Regions from separate parts of the Kitasatospora sp. NPDC059408 genome, predicted to be linked through region 2. Evidence: riboswitches for the same ligand, from Rfam matches in the RefSeq annotation. Region 2 holds a riboswitch; each other region holds the start of a gene.

What was found. A riboswitch is a leader RNA that binds a small molecule or an ion and turns the genes downstream of it on or off. The one in region 2 is predicted to bind S-adenosylmethionine.
Region 1: linked by a shared signal. The riboswitch ahead of ACFXDE_RS25010 (aminotransferase class V-fold PLP-dependent enzyme) and the one ahead of ACFXDE_RS13290 (IclR family transcriptional regulator) in region 2 are both predicted to bind S-adenosylmethionine.
Region 3: linked by a shared signal. The riboswitch ahead of thrC (threonine synthase) and the one ahead of ACFXDE_RS13290 (IclR family transcriptional regulator) in region 2 are both predicted to bind S-adenosylmethionine.

Annotation. Positions count from the first base shown of each region.
Region 1 covers NZ_JBHYWI010000039.1:66,704-76,687, forward strand. Annotated here, with positions in the region: gene ACFXDE_RS24970 (Ig-like domain-containing protein) at 1-54, shown strand, start outside; gene ACFXDE_RS24975 (GntR family transcriptional regulator) at 132-503, opposite strand; gene ACFXDE_RS24980 (cytochrome bc complex cytochrome b subunit) at 616-2,274, opposite strand; gene ACFXDE_RS24985 (Rieske 2Fe-2S domain-containing protein) at 2,271-3,323, opposite strand; gene ACFXDE_RS24990 (c-type cytochrome) at 3,332-4,141, opposite strand; gene ACFXDE_RS24995 (heme-copper oxidase subunit III) at 4,329-4,949, opposite strand; gene ACFXDE_RS25000 (hypothetical protein) at 5,348-5,773, shown strand; gene trpD (anthranilate phosphoribosyltransferase) at 5,890-6,966, shown strand; SAM riboswitch class IV at 7,076-7,193, shown strand; gene ACFXDE_RS25010 (aminotransferase class V-fold PLP-dependent enzyme) at 7,246-8,658, shown strand; gene ACFXDE_RS25015 (Lrp/AsnC ligand binding domain-containing protein) at 8,662-8,943, opposite strand; gene ACFXDE_RS25020 (rhomboid family intramembrane serine protease) at 8,985-9,767, opposite strand; gene ACFXDE_RS25025 (hypothetical protein) at 9,970-9,984, shown strand, end outside.
Region 2 covers NZ_JBHYWI010000016.1:17,303-27,286, reverse strand. Annotated here, with positions in the region: gene ACFXDE_RS13325 (amidase family protein) at 1-670, shown strand, start outside; gene ACFXDE_RS13320 (NB-ARC domain-containing protein) at 732-1,802, shown strand; gene ACFXDE_RS13315 (serine/threonine-protein kinase) at 2,047-3,405, shown strand; gene ACFXDE_RS13310 (hypothetical protein) at 3,467-3,958, opposite strand; gene ACFXDE_RS13305 (hypothetical protein) at 3,985-4,659, opposite strand; gene ACFXDE_RS13300 (hypothetical protein) at 4,665-5,081, opposite strand; gene ACFXDE_RS13295 (hypothetical protein) at 5,301-5,597, opposite strand; SAM riboswitch class I at 5,711-5,853, shown strand; gene ACFXDE_RS13290 (IclR family transcriptional regulator) at 6,052-6,765, shown strand; gene ACFXDE_RS13285 (threonine/serine exporter family protein) at 6,835-8,088, opposite strand; gene ACFXDE_RS13280 (DUF664 domain-containing protein) at 8,146-8,652, opposite strand; gene ACFXDE_RS13275 (TIGR01777 family oxidoreductase) at 8,795-9,736, opposite strand; gene ACFXDE_RS13270 (PadR family transcriptional regulator) at 9,891-9,984, shown strand, end outside.
Region 3 covers NZ_JBHYWI010000127.1:7,463-17,446, reverse strand. Annotated here, with positions in the region: gene ACFXDE_RS41535 (glucosyl-3-phosphoglycerate synthase) at 1-910, opposite strand, end outside; SAM riboswitch class I at 1,053-1,185, shown strand; gene thrC (threonine synthase) at 1,203-2,483, shown strand; gene ACFXDE_RS41525 (ubiquitin-like small modifier protein 1) at 2,507-2,785, shown strand; gene ACFXDE_RS41520 (cold-shock protein) at 3,330-3,530, shown strand; gene groL (chaperonin GroEL) at 3,841-5,460, shown strand; gene ACFXDE_RS41510 (hypothetical protein) at 5,552-5,902, shown strand; gene ACFXDE_RS41505 (hypothetical protein) at 5,899-6,534, opposite strand; gene ACFXDE_RS41500 (PadR family transcriptional regulator) at 6,623-7,006, shown strand; gene ACFXDE_RS41495 (hypothetical protein) at 7,003-7,980, shown strand; gene ACFXDE_RS41490 (copper homeostasis protein CutC) at 8,062-8,748, shown strand; gene ACFXDE_RS41485 (HelD family protein) at 8,832-9,984, opposite strand, start outside.

The sequences.
Region 1 (9,984 bases), on a different contig from region 2:
ACCGTCGCGGCCTCCCAGGCCCCCGCCACGGGGATGATCCGCCCGGAGGTCTGAGCGGCCCTCCGCAGGCCCTCCGCAGGTCCTCCCGGCCCTCCCGGCCCTCCCGGCCCTCCCGGTCCTCCTGGTCCTCCCTAGTCCTCCGGGAACGCGACCCGCAGCGCGGTGTCCACCGCCGCCAGGGCGTCCCCGCGCGACAGCCCGAGCCGGCGCACCCGTTCGGCGTACTCGGTGGCCGCCTCGGCGGCCAGCCGGTGCGCGGTGTCGCCGGTGGACGCGATCAGCGTGCCGCGCCGGCCGTGCGTCTCCACGACGCCGTCGGCCTCCAGCTCCCGGTAGGCGCGGGCGACCGTCCCGGCGGACAGTTCCAGCTCCTCGGCCAGCGCCCGGACGGTGGGCAGCCGCAGCCCGGTGGGCAGTTCGCCCGAGCGGGCCAGCTCGGCGATCCGGGCGCGGATCTGCTCGTACGGGGGAGTGGCGGAGGCGGGGTCGACGGACAGCTGCACGATGGGCTCCTGAGGGTGCCTGGGGGCTGGGGAGACGGCAAAGCCCGAGGGCCGCCGACCAGAAGAACTCTGGTCAGCGGCCCTCGGGTGTGGCGCTGCGGTGCGGACGGGATCAGTGGTGGCCGTGGCCGCTGGTGATCTCGTGGTGCTCCTCGGCGGTGGGCTTGGGGATCTGGCTGCCCTCGCCGTAGAAGCCGCGGGACAGCTTGGCCCGGGTGCGGGTGAAGACGCCGGCCTTGGCGGCCACGCCGTTCTCGTCCGTCTGGGCCGGCAGCTGGACCGGCTGGTTCTGCTCGTGCGCGGTGAGCTTGAACAGCTCCTTCTGCGGCAGCTGGGCGTGCACCTCGACGAACTCGCCGTGCGGCAGGCGCTTGATGACGCCGGTCTCGCGGCCGTGCAGCACCTTCTCCTTGTCACGGCGCTGGAGGCCGAGGCACCAGCGCTTGGTGACGATGAAGGTGATGACCGGCACCACGAAGAAGCCGGCGCGCACGAAGTAGGTGATCGAGTTCAGCGACAGGTGGAAGTGCGTGGCGAACAGGTCGTTGCCACCACCGATCAGCAGGACCAGGTAGAGGCTGATCCACGCGGCGCCCAGGGCGGTGCGGACCGGGGCGTTGCGCGGGCGGTCCAGGATGTGGTGCTCGCGCTTGTCGCCGGTGATCCAGCCCTCGATGAACGGGTAGACCGCGATCGCGACCAGGACCAGCGGGAAGATCATCAGCGGGACGAACACGCCCAGGTTCAGGGTGTGGCCCCACAGGCTGATCTCCCAGCCCGGCATGACGCGGATCAGGCCCTCGGAGAAGCCCATGTACCAGTCCGGCTGGGCGTCGGTCGACACCTGGTCGGGGCGGTACGGGCCGTACGCCCAGATCGGGTTGATCGACGCGATCGCCGAGATGGCGGCGATGATGCCGAACACCAGGAAGAAGAAGCCACCGGCCTTGGCCATGTAGACCGGCATCAGCGGCATGCCGACGACGTTCTTCTCGGTCTTGCCCGGGCCCGCCCACTGGGTGTGCTTGTGGTAGAAGACCAGGATCAGGTGAGCCACCAGCAGGCCGAGCATGATGCCCGGGATCAGCAGCACGTGGATCGTGAAGAACCGCGGGATGATGTCGGTGCCGGGGAACTCGCCCCCGTACAGGAACATCTGGATGTAGGTGCCCACCAGCGGGACGGCGAGGATCGCGCCTTCCATGAAGCGGATACCGGTGCCCGACAGCAGGTCGTCCGGGAGCGAGTAGCCGAAGAAGCCGTCGAACATGCCCAGGACCAGCAGCAGGAAGCCGAAGACCCAGTTGATCTCACGCGGCTTGCGGAACGCACCGGTGAAGAACACGCGCATCATGTGCACGAGCATCGCCGCCACGAAGACCAGGGCGGCCCAGTGGTGGATCTGGCGGATCAGCAGACCGCCGCGGACCTCGAAGCTGATGTTCACGGTCGACGCGTACGCCTCGGACATGCCGATGCCCTTGAGGGGCACGTACGAGCCGTTGTAGACGACCTCGGCCATCGACGGCTTGAAGAACAGCGTCAGGTACACGCCCGTCAGGATGATGATGACGAACGAGTAGAGGCAGATCTCGCCCAGCATGAAGGACCAGTGGTCCGGGAAGATCTTGCGCAGGTTGGCCTTGGCGAGGGAGTAGATCCCCAGCCGGCCGTCCGTCCAGTCAGCCGCGGCCTCCCACTTGTTGGCGGGGTTGGCGCGCGTGCTGGTGGGCTTGGCGGCACCGGAGGTGGTGCTGCTCGCGCTACTCATCGAGCACGCTCCCAGTAGCTCGGGCCGACAGGCTCTTCGAAGTCGCCGGTGGCGACCAGGTGACCCTGTTCGTCAGTGGTGATCTTCAGCTGCGGCAGGGGGTGGCCGGCCGGGCCGAAGATGACGCGCGCGCCGTCCGACAGGTCGAAGGTCGACTGGTGGCACGGGCAGAGCGCGTGGTGGGTCTGCTGCTCGTAGAGGCTGATCGGGCAGCCGACGTGGGTGCAGATCTTCGAGTAGGCGAGGATGCCCTCGAAGCCCTTCTCCCGGGACTTGTCGTCCTTGATGTCGTCCGGCGCGATGCGCACCAGCATCAGGGCGTCCTTGGCGATGGCCTGCTGGAAGTCCTCGTCGTGGACGTGCAGCCCCTCGGGCATGGCGAAGGTCAGCGAGCCGATGACGATGTCGTCGGCCTTCATCGGCAGGTTGGTGCTCATGTTGATGAGCTGCAGCGGCTTGGCCGGAGTCGCCTCCTTCCAGCCCGTCTCCTTCAGCTTCTTCTCGGGCAGCGGCCCGAGGTCGCGGAGCAGGACCACGCCGGAGAGCGGGACCAGCGCCATCGAGCCGATGAGGGTGTTGCGGATCATCTTCCGACGACCGAAGCCGGACTCGGCGGCACCGGTCTTGAACTGGTCGATGACGTCCGCGCGGACCTCGTCGTCGGCCTCGATCGGGTGACGCTCGGCCGGCAGCTCGACGTCCGACATCAGGGTGCGGGCCCAGTGGACCGCGCCCGCGCCGATCAGGAACAGCGCGACGCCCAGGGTCAGGCCGAGCGCGAAGTTCAGCGCGCTGACGTGACCGAGCGGGAAGATGTAGACGATCTTGTCGGGGTCGATGCCCACGTACGACGCGATGAAGCCGATGGTGGCGATCATCGAGATCACGAACATCAGCGACACCTGGCGCTCGGCGCGCTTGGCGGCCCGCTCGTCGATGTCGGTGCGACGGGGCTCGTGGGCCGGCAGGCCCGGGTCGGCGAACGGGTCGCCGTGCTCGGCGACCTCGCCGGCGGAGCCGTGGTGCTCCGGAAGCTTCTCTTCTGACATGTCGTGGCTCATGACTTCTTGGCCTTGGGGGTGTGGGCGGCGACCCAGATCGCGACCGCGATGAGCACGCCGAGACCGAAGATCCAGCCGAACAGGCCCTCGGTCACCGGACCGAGGCTGCCGAGCGTGAGACCGCCGGGGTTGGGCTCATCGTTGGTGGTGTGGCGGACGAAGGCCACGATCTGCTTCTTCTGCTCCTCGGGCATGGTGGTGTCCGGGAACGACGGCATGTTCTGCGGGCCGGTCTGCATGGCCTCGTAGATGTGCTTGGCGTCCACGCCCTCCAGCGACGGCGCGTACTTGCCCTTGGTCAGGGCACCACCCTGGCCGGCGAAGTTGTGGCACTGGGCGCAGTTGGTGCGGAACAGCTCGCCACCCTTGGAGATGTCCTCGGGGTTGGTCGAGGTGTACTGCTCCTGGGTCGGCGTCACCGGGCCGGGGCCGAGCGAGGCCACGAAGGCGGCGAGCTGGTCGATCTCGGCCTGCGAGTAGATGTTCTTCTTGCGCGGGACCTGCGAGCCGGGCTGCTGGGCCGGCATGCGGCCGGTGGCGACCTGGAAGTCGACGGCGGCGGAACCGACGCCGACCAGGCTCGGGCCGTCGCTGCTGCCCTCGCCGTTCAGGCCGTGGCAGGAGGAGCAGCCGACGGCGAAGAGCTTCTTACCCTCGTCGATCGCGAGCGACTGCGCGGCGACGTCGGCCTGCGCCTTGCCGGCGGGCGCGAACACGGCGTACAGCCCCCCGGTTGCCGCCAGGGCGAGAAGTAGGACGACCAGCGCCGCCAATGGGTGGCGCCGTCGTGCGGAGAGCTTTTTCACGGAATAACCCCGGTGTCAGGATCTGGTCGACTGGTGGGTGCACCCGGCTGCCGGTCTGGCCGGCACGAGGCGGCCCGGCTAGGGCTGCGCGCGCGGTCGGTCGGTGGGAGCGTCGGCACCGGCAGAAGCGGCCCTGCGCCGGTGAGGGCGGGGGCCGCAGCCGGTGGCCAGCGACCTGATCAGCTGGTTACTTGATCAGGTAGATGGTCGCGAACAGGCCGATCCACACGACGTCGACGAAGTGCCAGTAGTACGACACCACGATGGCGGCGGTGGCCTGCTCGTGCGTGAAGCGCTTGGCTGCGTACGTCCGTCCCAGGACCAGCAGGAAGGCGATCAGACCACCCGTCACGTGCAGACCGTGGAAGCCGGTGGTCAGGTAGAACACCGTGCCGTACGGGTCGGAGGACAGCGAGAGGCCGTCCTTCTTGACCAGCTCGGTGTACTCGAAGATCTGACCGCCGATGAAGATCGCGCCCATCACGAAGGTGATGACGAACCACGAGCGGAGCTTCTTCACGTCCCCGCGCTCGGCGGCGAACACGCCGAGCTGGCAGGTCAGCGAGGAGAGCACCAGGATCGTGGTGTTGACCGAGGAGAAGGGCACGTTGAGGGCGTGCGCCTTCTCGGTCCAGAACTCCGGCCCCTTGACGGAGCGGAGCGTGAAGTACATCGCGAAGAGGGCCGCGAAGAACATCAACTCGGAACTGAGCCAGACGATCGTTCCGACGCTGACCATGTTCGGCCGGTTGACCGATCCGTGCGCGTGCCCGGTTTCTACTGCTGTTGCTGTCGCCACGACGGACATTATGTCGGTCCCTTATTCCGTCTTCACGCCGGGGGGTCTCCCTCGGAGTGTCCGGTGCGTGCGGTATGCCCGCTTGGGGGGCACCCAGGTGCCCGGACGGTACCTGAGCAGCGGCGTGTCCCTTTTCTGACGGTTCCTCGGAGGGCCCTTGGACCCCGTTGCCCAGCGTGTCGATGCACGGTCGGCGCAGTGCCCGGAGGTAGGGGAGCGGGCCCGGCTGTCGGCCGTCCGGGTGGACTGCGCGTGCCCGGGTGACGGGGCGTCCTCCGGGCGGGTGAGCCCCGGGCGCGGCGCCTTGAGGAGGAACGCGCGCGGGGGAGGGCTCGGCCGGGGGTGATCCGGAGTAGCATCCGGGTCAGGCGAACGTGGTCCGGATCACACTTGAGGGAGCAGGGTCAATGGCGTACACGACCGATGAGACGCTCACCGTCCTCGTCTACAGCGACGACCGCAACACCCGCGAGCAGGTGCTGACGGCGCTCGGCCGCCGGCCCGCCGAGGATCTGCCGGAGCTGTCCTACCTGGAGTGCGCGACCACCCCCGCGGTGCTGCGGGCGCTGGAGAAGGGCGGCGTCGACCTCTGCATCCTGGACGGCGAGGCGGTGCCGGCCGGCGGGCTCGGACTCGGGCGCCAGCTCAAGGACGAGATCTACGGCTGCCCGCCGGTGCTGGTGCTGATCGGCCGGCCGCAGGACTCCTGGCTGGCCGCCTGGAGCCGGGCCGACGCGGCGATCTCGCGCCCGGTCGACCCGGTCGCGCTGGCCGGGGCGGTGGCCACGCTGCTGCGGGCGCGCCTGGCCAAGCGGGCCCCCGCGACGCGCTGAGCGGCGCCGTCTCAGTACTAGAGAAGACAGGGCCGGAGGTACCCCGCCGCTCGATAGGCTGACTCCATCCGTACGGACGTCCCCCCTGGGGGAACCGACAACAGCTGGAGTCAGCCATGGTGAACGTGAACCCTGCGAACGGTGGTACCGACCCCGCGCAGGTGGTCCGCACCTGGCCGGACCTCCTGGCGGCGCTGTTGAAGGGGGAGGACCTCGACCGCTCGGCCACCGCGTGGGCGATGGACCGGATCATGAGCGGCGAGGCGTCCCCCGTCCAGGTCGCCGGGTTCATGGTGGCGCTGCGGGCCAAGGGCGAGACGGTCGACGAGATCAGCGGCCTGGTGGACGCGATGTACGCGCACGCCGAGCCGCTGGACATCCCGGGCCCGGCGGTGGACATCGTCGGCACCGGCGGCGACCGCGCCAAGACCGTCAACATCTCCACGATGTCCGCGATCGTCGCGGCGGCCGCCGGTGCCAAGGTGGTCAAGCACGGCAACCGGGCGTCCTCCTCGGCGAGCGGGTCGTCGGACGTGCTGGAGAAGCTCGGCATCGCCCTGGACCTGTCGGCCCGGCGGGTCGCCGAGGTGGCCGAGGAGGTCGGGCTCACCTTCTGCTTCGCGGCGAAGTTCCACCCGTCGATGCGGCACGCCGCCACCGCCCGGCGCGACCTCGGGGTGCCGACCGCGTTCAACATCCTCGGCCCGCTGACCAACCCGGCGAAGGTCACCGCGCACGCCGTCGGCTGCTTCGACACCCGGCTCGCCGGGCTGATCGCGGGCGTCCTCGCCCGGCGCGGCTCCACGGCGCTGGTCTTCCGCGGCGACGACGGCCTGGACGAGCTGACCGTCACCACGACGTCGCAGGTGTGGATCGTGCGGGACGGCATCGTCACCGAGACCGCCTTCGACCCGCGGGACGTCGGCATCGAGCTCGTCGGCATCGAGGCGCTCCGCGGGGCGGACGCCTCCTACAACGCCGAGGTCGCGCGCCGGCTGCTGGCCGGGGAGCGCGGGCCGGTGCGGGACGCCGTCCTGCTCAACACGGCGGCGGCGCTGGTGGCGCTGGACCTGACGGACGCGCCGCTCGCCGAGCAACTGGCGGCCGGCATGGAGCGGGCCGCGGCGGCCGTGGACTCGGGCGCGGCGCAGGAGCTGCTGCGGCGCTGGTCGGAGGCCACCGGCCGGGACTGACAAGCGAGTTGAGGGGCCCGTGGCAGTTCGTCGCCGCGGGCCCCTTCGGCTGTCCGGATGGTGGATGCCTGTTTGACCACCGGGCGGACGCGACCTAGAGTCCTGTCCAGGTCATGAGTGACAGCGACAAGCCCCAGCTTGCTGTCCGGCAACCCTCCGTCCGTGGCGGGGTGCCCTGGGTGAGGACCGGGCCACGCGGCGAACCGTCCGCGAGGCAAGCGCGGACGCCCGACGACTAGCACTCCCGGGGTCCCTCGACCTCCGAAGGAGTGCATCCTCATGTCTCTCGCCGCCCAGCCGTCGCCCACCACCGCCCTTCTTGCGACGAGCTCCGCCCGCCCCCTTTCGAACGCCCCCCTCGCCGTCCTCGGCCACGACGTCCAGGTGCCGCTCGTCAACGGCGAGAAGGTCGGCTACGCGCCGCTCGACTACGCGGCCAGCTCTCCGGCGCTGCAGCGGGTGTGGGACGACGTCGCCGCGTACGCCCCCTACTACGGCAGCGTGCACCGCGGCGCGGGGTACCTCTCGCAGCTGTCCACCGACCTGTTCGAGCAGAGCCGCCGGACCGTCGGCGAGTTCCTCGGCCTGCGCGAGGGCGACCAGGTGGTCTTCACCCGGGCCACCACCGACTCGCTCAACCTGCTCGCCGCCGCGCTGCCGGCCGGCACCCGGGTGTTCGCGTTCGAGACCGAGCACCACGCCTCGCTGCTGCCCTGGGCCCACGCCGGGCTCGACGTCGCCTACCTGCGCGCTCCCCGCTCGCACGCCGAGGCCGTCGCCGCGCTGGACGCCGCGCTCGCCGGGGCGCCCGAGGGCCCGAAGCTGCTGTGCGTCACCGGCGCCTCGAACGTCACCGGCGAGCTGTGGCCGGTCGCCGAGCTCACCGCGACCGCGCACCGGCACGGCGCCCGGGTGGTGCTGGACGCCGCGCAGCTCGCCCCGCACCACCGGGTCTCGGTGGCCGAGCTGGACGTCGACTGGATCGCCTTCTCCGGCCACAAGATCTACGCGCCGTTCGGCGCCGGGGTGCTGGCCGGCCGGGCGGACTGGCTGGACGCGGCCGAGCCGTACCTGGCCGGCGGCGGCGCGACCCGGACGGTGGCCCGGGAGGCCGACGGCTCGGTGGCCGTCCAGTGGCACACCGGCCCGGCCCGGCACGAGGCCGGCTCGCCGAACGTCATCGGCGCCTACGCCATCGCGTCCGCCTGCCGGGCGCTGAGCGAGGCCGGCTTCGACGCGCTGGAGGCCCGCGAGCAGGCGCTGATCGCCCGGCTCACGGCCGGGCTGGCGGCGATCCCGCAGGTCAAGGTGCTGAGCCTGTTCGGCTCCGACTCGGCGCGGGTGGGCGTGCTGTCCTTCGTCGTCCGGGGCTGGAACAGCTCGCACTTCTCGGCCGCGCTCTCCGCCGAGTACGGCATCGGCGTGCGCGACGGGCTGTTCTGCGCGCACCCGCTGGTGCGCACGCTGCTCGGCGACGAGGACGTGGCGCCGTCCGAGTGCGGCGCGCCGGAGCCGTCGCTGCCGGGCGAGCGCAGCCTGAACGCCATCCGGGTCAGCTTCGGCGCCGGGACCCCGGACGAGCACGTCGACCGCTTCCTGACCGCCGTCCGCGAGCTGGTCACGGACGGCGCGGCGTGGAACTACCGGAACGAGGGCGGCCGTTGCGTCGCCGACACTCGCCGTGAGGACTGAGGACTACTCGTCCAGGCCGAGCGCGAACGCGGCCTCCAGGTCGTGCTGGGAGTAGGTGCGGAAGGCGATCTGGGTTTCGGTGTGGGCGACGCCCGGGACCTTGTTCAGCCGGCCCGGGATGACGTCGGCCAGGTCGTCGTGCTTGCGCACCCGCACCATCGCGACCAGGTCGTAGCCGCCGGTCACCGAGTACACCTCGCTGACGCCCTCGATGGCGGCGATGGCCTCGGCGATCTCCGGGATGCGGTCGACACTGGTCTTGATCAGGACGATGGCGGTGATCACTGTTCCGGCTCCTTCGTGGGGTGGCGCCAGCGTATCGGGCCTCAGCCGGGTCGTCTCGGGGGGTGACCGACGACGGTGCAGGCGTAGAGGAAGCCGGCGCAGAAGCCGATCACGTGGACCAGGTAGGCGACCCCGGGCCCGGCCGAGTGCACCGACCACCACTGCAGGGCGAACCAGAGGCCCAGCACCAGCCAGGCCGGGAACCGCAGCGGCAGGAAGAGCAGCAGCGGGACGAGCGTCGTCACCCGGGAGCGCGGGTGGAAGCGCAGGTAGGCGCCCAGGACGGCGGAGATCGCGCCGGAGGCTCCGATCAGGACGCGGGTGGAGTCCGCCGAGTGCGCCTCGGCGAGGGCGAAGCCGTACGTCGCGAGGCTCCCGGCGGCCAGGTAGAAGAGGAGGAAGCGGGCCCGGCCGACCCGCCGTTCGACGGTGGGGCCGAAGACGTGGAGGAAGAGGAGGTTGCCGGCCAGGTGCAGCCAGCCGGCGTGCAGGAAGAGGCCGGTGAGGACGGAGACGGCCGGGCGCTTGCCCGGCGTGGGGGCGGCCGGGCAGCCGGGGACCGGGTCCGGGGCCTCGGCGAGCTGTTCGGCCGTCAGCGGGCGCCCGGCCAGCAGTTCGGCGGGGACGGCGCCCCAGCGCTGTTCGTACCGCTGCTCGGCGCAGAGCCGGGCCTGCCCGGTGCCGTAGAGGGGGTTGAGTCCGGCGGCCGGCCCGAACAGGAAGACCAGGGTGTTGAGCGCGATCAGGGCGTAGGTGACCGCCGGGGCGGGCACCGCGGGGCCGCGGTCCCGCGCGTCGGTGTGGCCGGGGGCCGCGAGCGCCATGCGGCCAAGCATCCCTCCGCGGGCCCTCCGTGACACCGCGCTGTACGGCAGGTGGACTAGCCGTCCCGATCGCCCGAACCGGTGGCCGTGATGGTTGCCCCAGGCAATAGGCTTGGGGCGGGCATTCCCGCCTCCCGCCGCCGATGCCGGGGCTCCGGGGGGAGCGCCTAGCCCACCCAGGGACCACCCGAGAGGACCCCCGATGACCGTCCCCGCT
Region 2 (9,984 bases):
CACCGCCTGGGAGGCGGCCGTCGACCGCCTGACGGCGGCGGGAGTGGAGTGGGTCCCGGTGGACACGGCACACCTGGTCGCGTACGACTCCCGGGTCGGGTTCCCGCTCGTCTTCGGCGAGTTCGGCGCCGCGCTCGGCCGCTACCTCGACGGGCACCGCACCGGGCTCACACCCGCCGACGTGCTCGACGCGGTCGCCGACCCGGTCATCGCGGAGACGCTCAAGGCCACCGCACTGCCCACCGCCCCCGGGTACCCGGGCCCCGCCGTCCTGCGCGGCGCGCTTGCGGAGCGGCAGGCGATGCAGGCCGCGTACGACGAACTCGTCACCGCCCACGGCCTGGACGCGCTCCTGAGCCCGACCGTACCGGTGTGCGCCCGGCCGCTGCACCGGTACGAGGAGTCCCTGCCCCTCAACGGCCGTGACGTGCCGACGTTCCCCACCCTGATCCGCAACACCTCGCCGGCGGCCACCGCGGGCCTGCCCTCACTGACGGTCCCGCTCCCGGTCACCGGCTCCGCCCCCGTCGGCGTCCAGCTCATCGGGCGGCGGACGGCCGACCGGGACCTGCTCGCGGTGGCGGCGCGGATCGACGGTCTCCTGCGGCCCGAGGCGGCGGACCCGGCGACCGGGCACGATCCGACCGGTCGTCACGGGGAGGCCCGATGAAGGCCATCCCCGGTCCCACCCGCTCCCGGATGTCGGACCGGGCGCCTACACTCGCCCCGTGATGCGGGAGGAGCGGACGGGCGGGCCGGATCCGGCCGGGGCCGCCGATCTGGCCGAGTTCATCCGGGCGTTGGAACGGCTGCGGCTCTGGGCGGGCGGGCCGTCCCTCCGGACGCTGGCCAAGCGGGTCGGGCCGCTGCTGCGCCCGCCGCAGCCCGTCTCCCACAGCACCGTCGCCGACGTCTTCAAGCCGGACCGCCGCCGGCTCGACCAGGACCTCGTCCTGGCCGTGGTCCGGGCACTCGGCGTGGGGGAGGCCGACGCGGCCCGCTGGCGGGCGGCCTGCACGCGGGTGCACTCCGACGCGCGGGCCGGCGGACCGGTCGGCGTCCTGCGGCAACTGCCCGCCGATCTCGCCACGTTCACCGGTCGCGAGCGCGAACTCGCGGCGCTCATACGTCACTTCGGCAGAGCGTCAGCCGTGGTGTCGACGATCGAGGGCCCGGCCGGGATCGGGAAGACCCAACTCGCCCTGCACGCCGCACACCGCCTCGTCCGCGACGGCCGGTGCGCCGACGTCCAGCTGTACGTCAACCTGCGCGGCAGCGACCCCGAGCACCCACCGGCCGATCCGGACGCCGTACTCGGCATGTTCCTGCGGCAGTTGGAGGTCCCCGCGAAGCACGTCCCGACCGGACCGGCCGAGCGCGCCGCCCTGTTCCGCGAGCGGATGCACGGCAAGCGGGCCGTCGTCGTGCTGGACGACGCCGCCACCACCGGCCAGGTCCGCGCGCTCCTGCCGGCCTCCCCGACGTGCCTGGTGCTGATCACCGGCCGGCACACCATGACCGGCCTGGAGAACGCCGAACCGCACCGACTGGGCGCCTTCACCGAGGAGGAGGCGCTGCTGCTCCTGACCAGAGTGGTGGGCACCGGCCGGGTCGCCGCCGAGCCCGAGGCCGCCGGGCGGATCCTCCGGGCCTGCGGGTACGCCCCCGGAGCGGTGTCGGCCGTCGCGTCCCGCCTGCGGTCGAGACCGGCCTGGCACCTCGCCGACCTGGAACGCCGCCTGTGCCGCCCTTCGACCGGAGACCACCCGCCACGTGTCCACCGGACCGTCGGCACGCCATAGGCGGAAAGGCACCTCCCGCCGCGCGGCGGATCCGCCGGAGGCTGCCCACCCCTCCGGTGACGATCACTCACCCCCAAGCGGTCGATCTTCGGCCGTTCGCCCGCGTCAATCCGGCGTGTACGGCATGATGCAGGGCCAGGGGCCAAAAGGCCGAGAGGGCCAAGGGCCGGCAGCCGGGGAGCGTGGGCGAGTCGGCGGAGGGCCGGACGGTCCTCGACGACGAGGCGGACGAAGCGGGCGGGGCATGATGATGCGGGACCAGCTCCTGGGGGGCCGCTACCGGCTGGTGCGGCAGCTCGGCGAGGGCGGCATGGGGCAGGTGTGGGAGGCGCTGGACGAGACGCTGGGCCGCAGCGTCGCGGTCAAGGTGATCTCCCTGCTCGCGGGTGACGGAAGCCGCGGGGACGAGGCCCGCGCCCGATTCCTGCGCGAGGCACGCATCACCGCCCGACTGCAGGACCCGAACATCGTGACCATCCACGACCTCGGCGAGACCGGCGAGGGGAGCGAACGGGCCCCGTTCCTGGTGATGGAGCTGGTGCGGGGCGAGGGCCTGGACACGATGCTGCGCCGAGGCGCCGTCGCCCTCGCCGACGCGGCCCGATGGGGCGCACTGATCTCGGACGCGCTCGCCGCGGCGCACGCGGCCGGAGTCACGCACCGGGACATCAAGCCGTCCAACGTCCTCATCACGCCGTCGGGCACGGTGAAGGTCCTCGACTTCGGCATCGCGAGGGCGGCCGACCCCTACGCGACCGGGGACCGGCTCACCCGGACCGGGTTCATCGTGGGCACACCCCCCTACATGGCGCCCGAGCAGGCACGCGGCTACCCGGAACCGCGCAGCGACCTGTACGCCCTCGGCTGCCTCCTCTTCGAGATGATCACCGGCCGCCTCCCCTTCCAGGCCCCCGACGCCATGGGACACCTCACGGCACACCTCACCCAGGAGCCGCCCGCACCCAGCTCGGTGTCCACGGGGGTTCCCTCGGCGTGGGACGACCTCGTGCTGAGGCTGCTGGAGAAGGACCCCGACCGGCGGTACGCGAGTGCCGCCGAGGTCTCCCTGGCGCTACGGCACGTCGACGACACCTCCGAACCTGCCGGAAGCCCCGCACCCTCAGGAGGACGGACCGACCGACGCCCCTCCACGGCAGCGACGGCCCCGCTCCCGCCTCCGGCCCCCACCCGCAGAGAGAGCAGCCCCCGTCCACGGCCGGACACCGGATCGACGCGGGCGCTGGACCGCTATGACGTCGCGGCGTGGTCGATCATCCTGGGGCAGGCACTCCTCTCGGTGTGCCTGTGGGTGTTCTTGCTCTTCACGGCCTTCAGGATGGGAATCGGGCTTTCGTCCGTTCTGATCACCTGGATTTACACGGCAGTACTCAAAGCGCGCTCCACCGGTCTGACACGTGTGACGGGGCGCGTGGCCGCGGCAGGCGTCATCGGACAGATCGCAGTGTTCGTGAGCCAGACCTGGGGCCGCCACCTGGCCCTCTCGGAGACGTGGCCCTACTTCACCGTGTTCGTCCTGACCATCGCGGCGTACTGCTACCGCGACATCAAGACCCGACGGGCGGCCCGCGCGATCGCGGCCTGACCCGGGTGTGCGCAAAGGCCGGGGAGTCGAGGACTCCCCGGCCTGCCTGCGAGAGGACCGCCTATGCGGGCGGGGTGCGGAAGATCTTGGTGAAGCTGTCCAGGGTGCCCCCGTTGGCGGTGAAGCCGAGGTAGGCGGCGCCGGTGGCGGCGAGGCCGAGGAGGACGCCGAGGTAGGTGCCGACGTCGGCGCCGGCGTCGATGAAGGCGGACTGGCCGACGGGGATCGACGGGTAGGTGAGCCAGCGCAGCAGGACGATCACGGTGGCGATCAGCGCGAGCACGAGATTGGTGGCGTGGCCCTGGCGGGCGGGCAGACCGCGGCCGATGGCGGGGAGGGCGGCCATGATACCGACGGCCACGAGGGCGACCATCGGGATCCAGGCGCCGGCGCCCACGTCCCAGGCGTTGCCGCTCGCCGCGTACTGGGTGAGGAGGCCCGTGGCGCCCGACTTCTCGGAGACGGTGTACCACGGGAGGAAGCTGTCGATGAACGCGATCACGCCGATGGCGGCGAGCGCTCCGGACTGGACGCTGATCTTGACGGGCTGCACGGGTCCGAACCCTTCTCTGGTGGTGTTCAGTTGAGGCTCTGCGGTCCTTGCCCGGGCACCACTTCGCACGGGCTCTGGTTGCCGTCGGTGAAGGAATCGGGCCCGACGAACCAGCTGCACCACGTGTAGGCCTCGGGCAGGATGAAGGTCTTCGTCTCGCCGCCGCCGGTGCTTCCGCCGCAGGCGTCGGTCCGCACGGTGCCCGTCGTCCACTTCATGACGACCCCGTACAGGGCGTAGGCGGTGGTGCCGGGCGGCACCTGGATGGCGACCTTGGTGTTGGTGGACTTGGACGACGTGCGGGAGACGGACGAGTCGGTCCGGTGCTCGTAGTCGAAGACGGCGTTCGCCTGGCCCTCGGCCGCGGGGACGAAGGCCGAGGCGCCGGTGACGAGCGCGGTGCCCGCCACGGCGACGTGGGCCTTGACCGTCGTGCTCTCCGACTCCTGGATGGAGAGGGTCTGTTCGCGGGTGGTGCTCACCGACCAGGTCTCCGTCGAGCCGGTCTGGTTCTGCGACATCTGGGCGTCGACGACCTCCAGCGCCGTGCCGCCGTCCTTGACGTTCGTGTAGACGTAGGAGGTGTCGCACTTCGGCGGAGGGGCGGCCGCGTGGCCGGAGCTGCCGCAGCCGACGAGGGAGGTGAGGAGCGCGACGGTCACGAGGAGCGGCGCCGCGCTGCGCGCCGGTCGGATCGTCATGGTCCTCACCCGACCTTCAGGGAGAGGGACTTGACCACCACGCCGTTGTAGAGCGCCTGGACCTGGACGCTCCCCGCGATGGCGAGGTCGATCTGCTTGGTGTAGACGTGCCGGCCCTGGGCGACCGTGACCGGCAGGCTGCGTGCCTCGGGTTCGGACTGCCCGCCGCGGACCAGGTCGAGTTGTACCGTCCCGCCCGCGCCGCCCGCGTCGGTGATGAAGGCCACGTAGGCGGTCTGGCCGACCGGGAACGTGGTCGAGGCCCCGGTGATCCGCTGCTGCCCGGTGTCGAACCCGGTACCGGTCACGAGGTCCTGCACGCCGTCGTGGGCCTGGCTCGTGCCGGAGGAGCAGGCCGCGGCGGCGCACAGCGCCACGGCGACCACCCCCGACCGCACGACCGGACCCTGGCGACCGTTCATGTGCTCGCCCTCCGCTCGGGGACGGTCGAGAAGGGGACCGTCGGTAAAACGGTAGAGCTCCGGTCGCGGCTCGGTGAGGGATATGCGAAGTCGTGGCACTGCCGCTTCGAAACCGTGACAGATGTCCGGATCCGCGACGCGAGCGCCCCGATTCGGAACGGAGGTTTCGGTGATCTTCCTTGAGTAGAACAGAATGTGACGGACGGTCAGGCGGACGCTCTACGGGGCGGCCGTGCCACCCTCGCCCAGGACGGGCGCCACGAGCCGGTGGAGGTCGGCGGCCTGCGGGGCGGGGACGTGGGTGGCCAGGGCCTCGGCGATGGACGCGGCCCACTGCGCGCGGGTGATCCGCCCGAGCAGCAGCGGGAGGTCGCGCTCGGGGGCGAAGGCGATCTCCGTCGTCGTGCCCGGGGCGAGGCCGGTGGCCCGTTCGAGCCGCGTCACCTCGTCGCCGTCGTAGAAGCGGATGACGCCGTCCAGGTCGCAGAGCAGGGCGTCGAACGCGAGGTCGGTCATGGCTGGCGATCATGCCAGAGCCCCGCCGACCGGGCCCGGCGGGAGCCGTGCTCCCACGAAGGAGGAGGGGGGAGTTTGGCGGGCGGGGCGGGGAGTCTTGTATCGTTCCTCGCGAATCATCCAGAGGGGTGGAGGGACCGGCCCTACGAAGCCCCGGCAACTCCCCGTTCGACCCGGCGTCCGAAGTACGCGCCGTGCCGTCCGGGATCAGTGCCAACTCCGGCCTGTCGCCAACGTGGCGCGGGAAAGATGAGGAGACACGGTGCTCTCTGTGCTGTCCTTCGCCCGGGCGCTTCCCGCCCCGGCCCTTCCGCGTACCCGTCTCGTGCCCGGCGCAGGCATCCGGCCGACTTCTCCGGCCCGTTCTCGCTGACCACCCCCGCGCTCCCCGCGGGGAGCCCCCGCGTGCCGAACCCACCCGTCGGCCGCGGATTCGAGACTGGAGTACCCATCCATGGAGCTCACGAGCGGCGTCGGCGTGCTCGACAAGGCCACCGCGATCCTCGCCACCCTGGAGTCCGGGCCCGTCACCCTGGCCGGACTCGCCGCCGCCACCGGCCTGGCACGCCCCACCGCCCACCGGCTGGCCGTCGCGCTGGAACACCACCGGCTGGTCACCAGGGACCTCCAGGGCCGGTTCGTCCTCGGCCCCCGGCTCGCCGAGCTGTCGGCGGCGGCGGGGGAGGACCGGCTGCTGGCCGCCGCCGGGTCGGTGCTCGTGCACCTGCGCGACGTCACCGGCGAGAGCGCCCAGCTGTACCGCCGTCAGGGCGAGGTCCGGATCTGCGTGGCCGTCGCGGAGCGGCTCTCCGGTCTGCGCGACACGGTGCCGGTGGGGGTCACGCTCCCGATGAAGGTCGGCGCCGCCGCCCAGATCCTGCTCGCCTGGGAGGAGCCGGAGCGCCTCCACCGGGGGCTCCAGGGGGCGCGCTTCACGGCCACGGCCCTCAGCGGCGTACGGCGGCGGGGCTGGGCGCAGTCCATCGGCGAGCGCGAGCTCGGGGTCGCGTCCGTGTCGGCGCCGGTGCGCGGGCCGTCCAACCGGGTGGTGGCCGCGGTCACCGTCTCCGGCCCGATCGAACGGCTCACCCGGCATCCGGGCGCGCGCCTGTCCCAGGCCGTCATCGAGGCGGCGAACCACCTCACCGAGGCGCTGCGCCACCCGTGACCGGCCCGGCCCCGGCCCCGGGCCTGAGGCGTCGGCTCAGGCCCGAGGCCCCAGGCCCGGGGCGTCGGCTCAGGTCCGAGGCGCCGGCGTGAGGAGCGCCGGACGGGGAATGCGGCTGATCACCGAGCCGATCAGGGTGCCGATCGACACCCCGAAGACCGCCGAGACGGCCGCCAGCACCGACTGGGCCCCGTTGCCCACCTCGATCTGGGCGGTGTTCAGCAGGCCGAAGGAGCCCGGCACGACGATCCAGAACGCCGGCAGGTAGAGCACCTGCCAGAGCGGGCCGCCCGGCAGCCAGTGCACGAGGGTGGCGGCGACCGCGGCGGAGACCGCCCCGGCCAGGCCGCCGATCGCCGCGCCGTGCTCCGAGCCGATGACGACCTGGACGGTGACGCTCACCGCGATCACCGCGACGATCCACGGAACGGCGCTCGGCGGGGTGTTCACGTTGATCACGACGCCCGCGACGGCGATCGCGAGGCCGAGCCCGATCACCCACCAACTCGGCTTGGCCACCTGCACGTTGGCCAGCGCCGAGGCGGGCATGCCGATCGCGGTGGTGGCGGCGGCCACCCCGGCGAGGAACAGCGCGAGCTGCACCGCGCCGGACACCAGCCGGGCCGTCCCGGCGCTGGCCGAGCCCGCGGCGATCTCCGACAGGCCGGTGACCAGCAGCCCGCCCGGCAGCAGGATCGCCAGCGTGGCGACGATCGTCCGCAGCGGGCCGTCCAGCAGCGAGGCCTGCGCGAGCGCCAGGACGAGCAGCGCGACGAGGAACCCGGCCGTGACGGGCAGCAGCGGCCGCAGGGAGGGCAGGCGCCGGGCGAGCACGGTCAGTCCCGCGACGACCAGCGAGCCGGCCCCGGCCGCCAGCACGTTCGCGGCGGCCGGCTGCAGGAACATGCAGACCCCGACCCCGACCGGCAGCGCCCCGAGGTCCGCCACCCACGTCGGCCAGCGGGCCGGCGCCCGGCGGATCGCGTCCAGCTCGGCGAGCGCCCGCGGCCCGTCGAGCCCGCCGGCGCGCAGCCGGTGCACCAGGTGGAGGACGTCGGCCGTCTGCTCGAAGCGCAGTGCGGCGCCGACGGGCCGGAACGCGGTGGCGTCGTCCGGGCCCAGGGAGACGAACAGCCCGTTGGTCAGGGCGGCGACCTGCACCCCGGGCGCCCCCAGCGCCCGCCCCAGGCCGTGGAGTTCCTCCTCGACGTCGTGGACGGGCAGACCACCGCCCAGGAGGGCGTCGCCCAGTTCGAGCAGGAGGCGGCGGAGCGGGTCGGGCGGGGCGGCGGTGCCCCGGACCGGGGGAGACGTGCGTGACATGGCACGTATCGTCCCATCCCGCCCGATTCGGTCCGACCGTGCCCTTCTTCCGGGCGGTCAGCCCCCGCCCAGGAGCCCGCGTACGTAGGTCGCCTGGCCGACGTGCTGGAGGTCGTCGGAGATCACGCTGACCAGTCGCACCCCCAGGGTGACCGGAGGGTTCCACGACTCGTCGACGACGCGCGCGAGGGACGGGCCGTTGAGCCTGCGCACGAAGTCGACCGTCCGGGCGTGGACGGCCTCGTGGTAGCCCAGCAGCAGCTCGGCGGTGGCGGTGACCTCGGCGACCTGGGCGGGCCGGTGCCCGTAGCCGGTGGCCGCCGCGGCGAACGGGAGGGCGAAGCGCTCCGCCCAGCCGTCCGCGGTCCACACCTGCTCGCGGTCGGCCGCGTCGGCGACGTGGTCGTCCTGGATCCTGGTGAGGTGCCAGACCAGCCAGGCGATCGAGTTGGCCGGATCCCGCACCCGGAACGCGAGCTGCTCGGGGGAGAGGCCGTCGACGACGCCGGCGACCTCCTCCCGGATCCGGCCGAACGCGTCCACGAGGAGATCGGCGCTGGTCACACCCGTCACTGTCGCCTCCCGATCGGGGTCGTCCGGGGCTCGGCCGCCCCGACGAGCATGTTCCGACGAGCATGTCCCGCCGTAGACCTCCCAGCCACTCGGCGGCCCCGGCAGCCCCGGGCGGCCTGGGCACCGGAGGCCGTCACCGCCCGCGCAGCCGCCGCACCAGGTCGCGGGCGGCCTGCGGCCAGTCCGGGTGCTCGAAGGCGAAGCCCGCGTCCAGCAGTCTGGTCGGCACGACGCGGCGGCTCTTCAGCAGCAGCTCGGTCTCCGAGCGCAGCGCGAAGGCGCCGAGCTCGGCCATCCAGCGCGTGGCGGGCAGAGCGAGCGGCATGCCCCAGGCCGCCCGCAGGTCGCGCATGAACTCGCGCTGGGGCAGCGGGTGCGGGGCGGCGAGGTTGACCGGGCCGGCGAGGTCGTCCCGGGTGGCGAGGAACTCGACGGCGCGGACGAAGTCCCGCTCGTGGATCCAGGACACGTACTGCGCGCCGCCCGCGATCGGCCCGCCGGCGCCGAGCCGGGCCAGCCAGGAGAGCGAGTCGAACGCCCCGCCGCGCTCCGGCCCGAGGACGGCGGCCGTGCGCAGCGCGAGGCGGCGGGTGTGCGGGGTGTCGGCCTCGGCCTGGGCGTCCTCCCACGCGCGGGCGATGTCGATGCTGTACCGCCAGGAGGCCGGGGCGTCGGGCTCGGCGCCGCCGATCACGCCGTCGAGTTCGTCGTTGGGCGCGTCGTGGCGGTGGGCGTAGACGGTCGCGGTGCTCATCTGGAGCCAGACGGCGGGCGGGCGGCGGGCGGCGGCGACGGCCCGGCCGACGGCCCGGGTGGAGAGCACCCGGGAGTCCATCATGGCCCGCCGGTTCTCGTCCGTGTAGCGGCAGTTGACGCTGTGCCCGGCGAGGTTGAGCACCACGTCGCTGCCGTCGACCTCGGTCGCCCAGGCTCCGAGGTGCCGACCGTCCCACCAGACCTGACGGGGCCCGGCGGGCCGGCGGCTGAGGACGACGACACGGTGGCCGGCGGCGGTCAGGCGGTGGTCGAGCAGGGTGCCGAGCGCGCCGGAGCCGCCGGGAATGACGATCTTCATGGGTTCCCCCCTCATCTCGGGCTTCGAGCCTAGCGCCTCAATTGAACGCGTTCAAATATCCCGCTTCGCGCGATCGGTGGTTCACATCGGTTAGCCGGATCCGTATAGTCGGATCCGGCTAACCGAGACCGACTAGAGATCGGCGAGTACCTCGATGGCGAAACGAAAGATCTCCAACACGCTGGCGCTGGCCGTGCTGGGCCTGCTGCAGGAACAGCCGATGCACCCGTACGAGATGGCCTCCACCC
Region 3 (9,984 bases), on a different contig from region 2:
GGGTGAGCAGCGGGTGGACGAGGTCGGCCGAGGCCTTGAGACGGTGGGCGCGGTCGAGGCGTTCCAGCGCGGTCCGGTAGATGGTGGCGGCCATCCGGCCGAGGGCCTGGCCGTCCTGGTGGCGGTGGTGGCGGACGCCGACGTCGACCTGGGCCAGGGCGTCGAGGCCGACGAGTTCCAACGCGTCGACCAGGAGGCCGAGTTCGACGCCGTAGCCGGTGGGGAAGGGGAGCCGTTCGAGCAGTACGCGGCGGGCCGCGTACTCGCCGCCGAGCGGCTGGACGAAACCGGCGAGTTCCGGCCAGTGCAGGTTGAGGAGGGGGCGGGCGACCAGTTCGGTCACCCGGCCACCGCCGGCCGGGAAGACCGCGTCGGGGTCCCCGGCGGAGCCGCTGACTTCGAGCGGGCGGTCGTACATGGCCTTGACCAGCTGGATGTCCGGCTCGGTGAGCAGCGGGCCGACGGTGCCGGAGACGAAGGCGGGGTCGAACTCGCGCAGGTCGGCGTCGACGAAGCAGACGATGTCGCCGTGGGTGACCAGCAGCGAGCGCCACAGCACCTCGCCCTTGCCGGGCACGGCGGGCAGCCGGGGCAGGATCCCGTCGCGCGGCACGACCCGGGCGCCGGCCGCGGCGGCCACGGCGGCGGTGTCGTCGGCGGAGCCGGAGTCGACGACGACGAGCTCGTCGACGAGGGGGAGGCGCTCCATCAGCTCGCGCCGGATCGTGCGGACGATGTCGCCGACGGTGGCCGCCTCGTCGAGGGCGGGCAGGACGACGCTGACGGTGTGGCCGGTGCGGCGCTTGGCCGCCAGGAGGGTGTCGACCGGCCGGTCGGCCGCGCTCCACGAGCGGCGGCCCAGCCAGGAGGCCGCCTGCGGGAGGAGTGCGGGGGTCGGTTCGGCGGGCACGGGACTCTCCTCGGCGGATCGGGGTGGAACGGGCCATCTCGCGTGGCGGACGGTCCCTTTCGGGCTCGGCGCCTTCGGATACAGTCTTCGTACAGCGGTCGGACCTTCGCACGCCGGGGTCACCGCTGACGACAACTTCACATGCTCATCCAGAGGGACTGAGGGAACGGCCCGTTGACGTCCCGGCAACCTTCTCGCGCGGCTTTCACCAGGCCCCGGCGGGACAGGTGCCAATTCCGGCCCGTGGTGCGCCCGCACCACGGGGAAGATGAGGAGAGAGGCCTCCGCCATCATGGCTATCGACACAGTCGCACCCGCATCCGTGGATCTCGGCCCCGCCACCGCCCTGTCCTGTCGGGAGTGCGGCACCCGCTTCCCGCTCGGTCCGAGCTTCGCCTGTGTGGAGTGCTTCGGGCCGCTGGAGATCGCGTACGAGTTCGGGAGCGAGGCCGCCGAGGAGCTGCGCAAGCGCATCGAGGCCGGGCCCGCGTCGATCTGGCGCTACGCGCCGCTGCTGCCGGTGCCCGCGGACGTCGCTTCGAAGCCGAACCTGAATCCCGGCTGGACCCCGCTGGTCAAGGCGGACAACCTCGGTCGCGAGCTCGGGTTCACCGCGAACCTGTACGTGAAGGACGACTCGGGGAACCCGACGCACTCGTTCAAGGACCGCGTGGTGGCCTGCGCGATCGAGGCCGCGCGCGCCTTCGGCTACACCACGCTGTCCTGCTCGTCGACCGGCAACCTGGCCGGTGCGGTGGGTGCGGCGGCGGCCCGGGCCGGGTTCCGCTCGTGCGTGTTCATCCCGCACGACCTGGAGCAGGGCAAGGTCGTCATGGCCGGTGTGTACGGCGGCGAGCTGGTCGGCATCGAGGGCAACTACGACGACGTGAACCGCTTCTGCTCGGAGCTGATCGGCGACCCGGCCGGCGAGGGCTGGGGCTTCGTCAACGTCAACCTCCGCCCGTACTACGGCGAGGGCTCCAAGACGCTCGCGTACGAGATCTGCGAGCAGCTCGGCTGGCGGCTGCCGGAGCAGATCGTCATCCCGATCGCCTCGGGCTCGCAGCTCACGAAGATCGACAAGGGCCTGCAGGAGCTGATCAAGCTCGGGCTGGTCGAGGACCGGCCGTACCGGATCTTCGGCGCCCAGGCCGAGGGCTGCTCGCCGGTCTCCGCGGCGTTCAAGGCCGGCCGGGACGTGATCAAGCCGGTGAAGCCGGACACCATCGCCAAGTCGCTGGCGATCGGCAACCCGGCGGACGGCCCGTACGTGCTGGACATCGCGCGGCGCACCGGCGGAGCGGTCGAGGACGTCACCGACGCCGAGGTGGTGGCCGCCATCCGGCTGCTGGCCCGCACCGAGGGCATCTTCGCCGAGACCGCGGGCGGGGTGACCGTCGGCGTGCTCAAGAAGCTGGTCGAGACCGGGCAGCTGGATCCGGCCAAGGAGACCGTCGCGATCAACACCGGTGACGGCCTCAAGACCCTGGACGCCGTCGCCGATGCCGGGATGACCGCGGTCATCCGCCCGACGCTGGAGTCCTTCCGCACCGCCGGCCTCGCGTCCGCCTGATTCCCCCACGAGGAGAGCCACCCATGAGCGCCACCGTCCGCATCCCCACCATCCTGCGCACCTACACCGGCGGGTCCGCCGAGGTCACCGCCGACGGCGGGACCCTGGGCGACGTCATCGCCGACCTGGAGAAGAACCACGCGGGCATCTCCGCGCGCATCCTGGACGACACCGGCAAGCTGCGCCGTTTCGTGAACGTGTACGTGAACGACGACGACGTGCGATTCGCCGAGGGACTGGCGACCGAGATCAAGGACGGCGCCAGCGTCTCGATCATTCCGGCGGTGGCCGGCGGCTGCTGAGCCGCGCCCCGCTCCGACCGGCCGCCCGCGCGCACGGAATTCCGCATTCCGTGCGCGGGGGCGGCCGCTCGCATTTCGGCGGGAATATTTCCCGGTCGAGTGGGAGTAGAGTGTCGCTCGGCCGGGAACAGGGGTCCCCCTCACCCTCCCCGTGCGAACCGCCGCTCCGCCGTCCGTCCGTTGAGACCGCCCGGGGACCGGGTCCGGGAAACATGTCACGCGGATGTCAGAATTCTCCAGGGGATTTGTGTAATCCGTCCGCTATGTCCGGCGTGAATTGCGGAGTTCCTTCCGATTCGGCCCGTCCTGTCCCTTGATGCGGACCCGGAATTCACCGCGGAGGGCCCTGTTGCAGAGGGCGTCGATCCGGATACATTCAGCCGCGGTCGACGCAATCACCCGCTCACGGATGTCGTTCGGGGCGGTTGATCGCGGCGTGCACGGCTGCGCCCAGGGGGGGTTCCCCGGGCCGGCCTTCACAACCAACCCGGGCCCGCGACCTGCGGGACCGTGAAGGGCCAGCACAGCACTAGGGGAGTTCGGAATGGCTCAGGGCACCGTCAAGTGGTTCAACGCGGAGAAGGGCTACGGCTTCATCGCGGTCGACGGTGGTGCGGACGTCTTCGTCCACTACAGCGCGATCCAGATGGACGGCTACCGCACCCTCGAGGAGGGCCAGCGGGTCGAGTTCGAGATCTCCCAGGGACAGAAGGGCCCGCAGGCGGACATGGTCCGCGCGGTCTGACCCCTTCCGGCTCCAGGAGCTCGGCGCGGCCCACGGCTGGTGACCACTCGCTTCTCGACGGGCCCGCGCGACACGCGTCGTGCGGGCCCGTCGGCGTTCCCGCGGCGGCTCCCGGCTTGGCGATTGGGCTTGCACTCGACCACCCGGAGTGCTAATCATTGGCGTTAGCACTCACAGCTTGAGAGTGACAGCGGACCGGGTCGGTGAGGCCCTGGGAGCGGTAGGGGAATAGACCCCCGCACACCTTGGCCGTCCGTCGCGGGCACCCCTTGGTCCGAGCAGTCGACCGTGTCCCGGAGGACCACTTCAGATGGCCAAGATCATCGCCTTTGATGAGGAAGCTCGCCGCGGCCTTGAGCGTGGCATGAACCAGCTCGCCGACGCAGTGAAGGTCACGCTCGGCCCCAAGGGTCGCAACGTCGTGCTGGAGAAGAAGTGGGGCGCCCCCACGATCACCAACGACGGTGTCTCCATCGCCAAGGAGATCGAGCTCGAGGACCCGTACGAGAAGATCGGCGCGGAGCTCGTCAAGGAGGTCGCCAAGAAGACGGACGACGTCGCGGGTGACGGCACCACCACCGCCACCGTGCTCGCCCAGGCCCTGGTTCGCGAGGGTCTGCGCAACGTCGCCGCCGGCGCCAACCCGATGGCCCTGAAGCGCGGCATCGAGAAGGCCGTCGCCGCCGTCTCGGACCAGCTCCTGGCCCAGGCCACCGACGTGGAGACCAAGGAGCAGATCGCCTCCACCGCCTCCATCTCGGCCGCCGACACCCAGATCGGCGAGCTCATCGCCGAGGCCATGGACAAGGTCGGCAAGGAAGGCGTCATCACCGTCGAGGAGAGCAACACCTTCGGTCTTGAGCTCGAGCTCACCGAGGGCATGCGCTTCGACAAGGGCTACATCTCCGCCTACTTCGCCACCGACCTGGAGCGGATGGAGGCGACGTTCGAGGACCCGTACATCCTCATCGCCAACTCCAAGATCGGCGGCATCAAGGACCTGCTCCCGCTGCTGGAGAAGGTCATGCAGAGCGGCAAGCCGCTCGTCATCATCGCCGAGGACGTCGAGGGCGAGGCCCTCTCGACCCTGATCGTCAACAAGATCAAGGGCGTCTTCAAGTCCGTCGCCGTCAAGGCCCCGGGCTTCGGCGACCGCCGCAAGGCCATGCTCCAGGACATCGCCACCCTCACCGGCGGCACCGTGATCTCCGAGGAGGTCGGCCTGAAGCTGGAGAACGCCGGTCTGGACCTCCTGGGCGGCGCCCGCAAGGTCGTCATCACCAAGGACGAGACCACGATCGTCGACGGTGCCGGCGAGAGCGAGATGGTCGCGGGCCGCGTGAACCAGATCCGCGCCGAGATCGAGAACAGCGACTCGGACTACGACCGCGAGAAGCTCCAGGAGCGCCTCGCCAAGCTGGCCGGCGGCGTGGCCGTCATCAAGGCCGGCGCGGCCACCGAGGTGGAGCTCAAGGAGCGCAAGCACCGCATCGAGGACGCCGTCCGCAACGCCAAGGCCGCCGTCGAGGAGGGCATCGTCGCCGGTGGTGGCGTCGCCCTGCTGCAGGCCGCCGTCGCGTTCGACAAGCTGGAGCTCGAGGGCGACGAGGCCACCGGTGCCAACATCGTCCGCGTGGCGCTGGAGGCCCCGATCAAGCAGATCGCGACCAACGCCGGCCTTGAGGGCGGCGTCGTGGTGGAGAAGGTGCGCAACCTCCCCGCCGGTCACGGCCTGAACGCCGCCACCAACGAGTACGTCGACCTGATCGCCGTGGGCATCATCGACCCGGCCAAGGTGACCCGCTCGGCGCTGCAGAACGCCGCCTCGATCGCGGCCCTGTTCCTCACCACCGAGGCCGTCATCGCCGACAAGCCGGAGAAGGCCGCGGCCCCGGCCGGCGGCATGCCGGGCGGTGACATGGACTTCTGATCCGGGTCGTACGACCGGATCGGTGTTCCGATCGCGTGGGCGGTTCCCTTCGGGGGGCCGCCCACGCGGCGTTGTTTGGGAGAATCGACGGATGGCTGACATCGAGACCGCCCTGCACGAGGCCCGTGCGCAGATCCTGTCCGACCTCACCGCGCGGGACGTGGCGGACGCCGCCGTCGTCTCGCTCGTGGAGCAGGCCGTCACGCACCGGCGGTGGTGGCTGGAGCAGTGGCCGGACGGCACCGAGTACGTGCTCGGGCTGGTCGCCCAGGACGTCCAGGACGCGCTGCTGGAGGCGTACGGGCGCTGGCCGCTGTGCACCGCCTGCGCGGCCGACGGGGACCCGCACGCGCTGAGCGTGGAGCCGGAGCTGGGGCCGGACCCGCACTGGGTGTGCGGCAAGCAGGGCACCGCCGTCGCGCCGGTCGGCAAGTTGGTCTAGTTCTCCAGTAGTTCGAGTTCGGCCGCCAGGTTGGCCCGCGCGGGCGCGGTGAGGCGCTCGTGGGCGGCCGGGGTGCGGTAGAGCGCGGGCAGGGCGAGGAGTCGGCGCAGGACGGCCGCCCGGCCCGCCCGGAAGTCCGGCTCGGGCACGAAGCCGTACTCCTCGCGGACGGCGGCCGCGTAGGCCGCGTACGCCTCGGGGGTGCCGCCGAGCACGGCGAGGTCCGCGTCGCACAGCACCTCGCCGTCGCGGTCGCCCGGAGCGGGGTCGTGGGTGACGGTGAGCAGGACGAGGCGCTCGACCTCGGCCGTCCGCGCGGCGGGCAGACCGGCGGCGGTCAGGGCCCGGACCGCGAGCGCCGCGCTGCGCTCCTCGTTCTCGGAGCGGTCGGGCCGGTAGACGGCGTCGTGGAACCAGGCGGCGAGGCGGACGGCGTCCGGGTCGGCGGCGTGCGCGGCGAGGCCGTCGACGTGCCGCAGGACCGCGCGCAGGTGGTCGGTGGTGTGGTACCTGCGCTGCGGCTCGGCCCAGCGCCGGAGCAGCTCCCGCCCGTACGGCTCGGGGTCGACGGTGGTGCCGCAGCGGTGGAGCAGGGCGGTCCAGTCGGCGAGCAGGTCCTCGGTGTTCGGCATGGGCGCCATTGTGCTGGTCGTGTAACGGACGCCTCTCCGGGGGGACCGGTGCTGGACCTATATGCCGGTTGACGATATATGTAGACGCATGACAGAACGCTCGATGCAGGAGCCGACGCTGCTGCTGCTCACCGCACTGGCCGACGCGCCCAGGCACGGTTACGCGCTCATCCAGGAGATCTCCGAGATCTCCGACGGCCGGGTCAAGATGCGCACCGGCACCCTCTACGGCGCCCTCGACCGCCTGCTCCAGCAGGGCCTGATCGAGGTCGCCGCCGAGGAGATCGTGGACGGCCGGGCCCGCCGCACCTACGCGCTGACCGGCCCCGGCCGGACGGCGCTCGCCACCGAGGCGGAGCGGCTGCGGTCGGTCGCGGCCGAGGCGGAGCGCCGGCTGGCCACCGTCCGGTCGGCGCTGAAGGGGAAGCCCGGGACCGCGCTGCGGACCTTGACGAGGGGGAGTTTCGCATGACCACACCCACGATCGGAGCGCCCTCGGGCGCGCTGCGGGCCGCTCTCCAGCTGTACCCGTCCCGGTACCGCCGCGAGCGCGGCGAGGAGATCGCCGCCGTCTTCGCCGACGCCACGGCCGAGGCCGACCGCTCGGCCGTCGCCCGGGAGGTCTTCGACCTGGCCGCGTACGGGCTGCGGGTGCGGCTCGGGCTGACCGGCTCCGGGATGCTCGGGCGGGTGCTCGGGCTCGCCGCGCCGATGGTGGCCGGCGCGCTGGCCGGTTCGGGGCTGGTCCCGTGGGTCACCGACCCGGACGGGGCCTCGTTCAAGCTCACCTGGGACCACTCGTACACCACGTGGGCCACGATCCTCGCGCCGCCGGTGACCGCGCTGCTGCTCGCGATCGCGGCGCTGCTCGGGCGGTGGACGGCCGTGCGCGTCATCGCCTCGATCCAGGCGGTGCTCGGACTGGCCGTCCTGGCGCAGGCGTTCACCGGGCCGGTGTTCTTCGACCTGTGGTGGGCCGGGTACGTCGGCATGGCGACCCTGCCGGCCGCGCTGGCCGCCGTGCTGCTGCTCGCGGCGCCGACGGACCTGCTGCCGAAGCCGGGTTGGCGCACCCGCGGGGTGGTGCTGGCCTCGGTGGTCGGTGGTGCCGGGCTGGTGTGGCTCCAGCGCTGGGACGACACCACCTTCCCGCTGGACTCGCAGTGGTTCGCGGTGCTGCTGCTCGTGCCGGTGCTGCTGACCTTCACCGCTCTGCGCGGCAAGGAGTTCCCGGCCGCCGTGGGCGTCGCGGTGCTGTCGCTGACGACGTTCGCGAGCCTGTTCAACATCTGGCGCGAGTCGGGCGGGCTCTCCCGGCTGCTGCCGGTCGCGCTGCCGGTGATCGGGCTGATGGTGATCGCCGCGGTGGCGATGCACAGGATCGGGCGGGGCGGCACGGGCGGCCCCGGCGGCGGCGACGTCGACGAGGAGCGCGCCGCGGCGTGACCCCGAGCCGGTTGCCGGGGCCGGTGACCGGAAGCGGGCGGCGGGCTCGCCGGGGGTGGGCGGATGTGGCAGGCTACGGATATGTCTAGACCAATTTTCGAAGTCATCGCGCTGACCCCCCAGGACGCCCGGGCCGCCGAGTCGGGCGGCGCCGACCGGCTCGAACTGGTCACGGACATGGCCGCCGACGGACTCTCCCCGTCCGTCGAGGACTTCGCCCGGATCCGGGCCGCCGTCGACCTGCCGCTGCGCGTCATGCTCCGCCTCCGGGACGGCTTCGCGCCGGGCGACCTGGACGAGCTGCGCGCCCGCGCCGCCGGGCTCCGCGCCGAGGGGGCCGAGGAGTTCGTCCTCGGCTTCCTCGACGCGGACGGCGCCGTCGACCTCGCCGCCACCGCGGCGGTCGCGGACGCGGTGGCCGGCTGCCGGTGGACCTTCCACCGGGCGATCGACCACAGCGCCGACCGGGCTGCCGTCCGCGCGGCCGTCGGCGCGCTGCCCGGACTGGACACCTTCCTCACCTCGGGCGCGCCGGGCGGCGTGGACGCCGGGCGCGAGGTGCTCCTCGCGGAACTGGCCAGGAAGGCCGAACCCGGGTACGGGCAGCGGATCCTGATCGGCGGCGGCCTGCGGGCCGAGCACGTGCCGGAGCTGCGGGCGGCCGGCTTCGACGCCTTCCACGTCGGCGGCGCGGTCCGCGCCGGCGGGTGGCAGGCGCCGGTCGACGCGGCGAAGGTCGCCGAGTGGCGGGCCCTGATCGACGGCTGAGCGTGGAAGCGCCGACAGCCGGTCGACCGGTGTCCGTCGCGCGCGGGAGGGGCCGGTCCGGGTGCGGGCCGGCCCCTCCGCCGCTATCCGAGCTGTTCGGGCAGGGGCTCCGCGTGCAGGACGGTCAGGCCCGAGACGGCGCGGGTGAGCGCCACGTACAGGCGGCGCAGGCCGGTGCGCTCGTCCGGTTCGCCGGCGATCACGGCGGCCGGCTCGTCCAGCACCACGTAGTCGTACTCCAGACCCTTGGCCAGTGAGGCCGGGACGAGCGTCAGCCGGGCCTCGGCGCTGGTCTCGGCGCCGGGGGAGAGGTGCGGCAGGCCGGCCGCGGCCAGCGCCTCGGCGAACAGCGGGACGCGCGCGTCGGCGGCGATCAGGCCGGTCGAGCCCTCGTGCTCCAGGGCCCGCCGGCAGGCCTCGACCACCGCCTCCGTCAGCTCCCCGTCCGCGACCCGGCGGATCGCCAGCGACCCCGCGGTGTCGCGCACCGAGGTCGCCGGGGCCAGGCCGGGGGCGATCGCGGGCAGCAGCCGGGAGGCGTACGCGATGACCTCCTCCGGCACCCGGAAGCCCTTGGTGAGCTCCTCGACGTGGGCGCCCGGCTTGCCCAGGTGGTGCAGGGCGTCCGGCCAGCTCGCGGTGGCCCACGGGGTGGTGCCCTGGGCGAGGTCGCCGAGGACGGTCGCCGAGCCGGTGGTGCAGCGGCGGCCGACCGCGCGGTACTGCATCGGGGAGAGGTCCTGGGCCTCGTCCAGCACCACGTGCCCGAGCGAGGGCGTGCGCTGGACCAGGTCGCCGGCCTCGTCGACCAGGACGGCGTCCGCCGCCGTCCAGCGGGCCGTCTTCACCGAGCGGCCGGGCTTGGGCCACAGCACCGCCCGCTGCTCGTCGGCGGTGAGCACGCCCTCGGCGCACGCGGCCAGGAACTCCGGGTCGGAGAGCAGCCGCAGCACCAGCTTGGCCGGGTCGACCGGCGGCCAGCACTGCTTGACGACGGCCTTGACCGCGGAGTTGCGGGCCACCGCGTCCTGCACCCGGTCGTCCGGGGCCTCGCCGGACTGCTCCATCTTCAGCAGCACGGTGTGCGCGATGCGCTGCGGCAGGGCCTCGCCGGCGGCGCCGTAGCGGGTGTCGCGTCCCTTCAACTCCTCGATGATCTCCGCCAGTTCGTGGACGGGGACGCGCCAGCGGCGGGAGCCGCGGACCACCACGCAGGGCTCGGTGGGCAGCGCGATG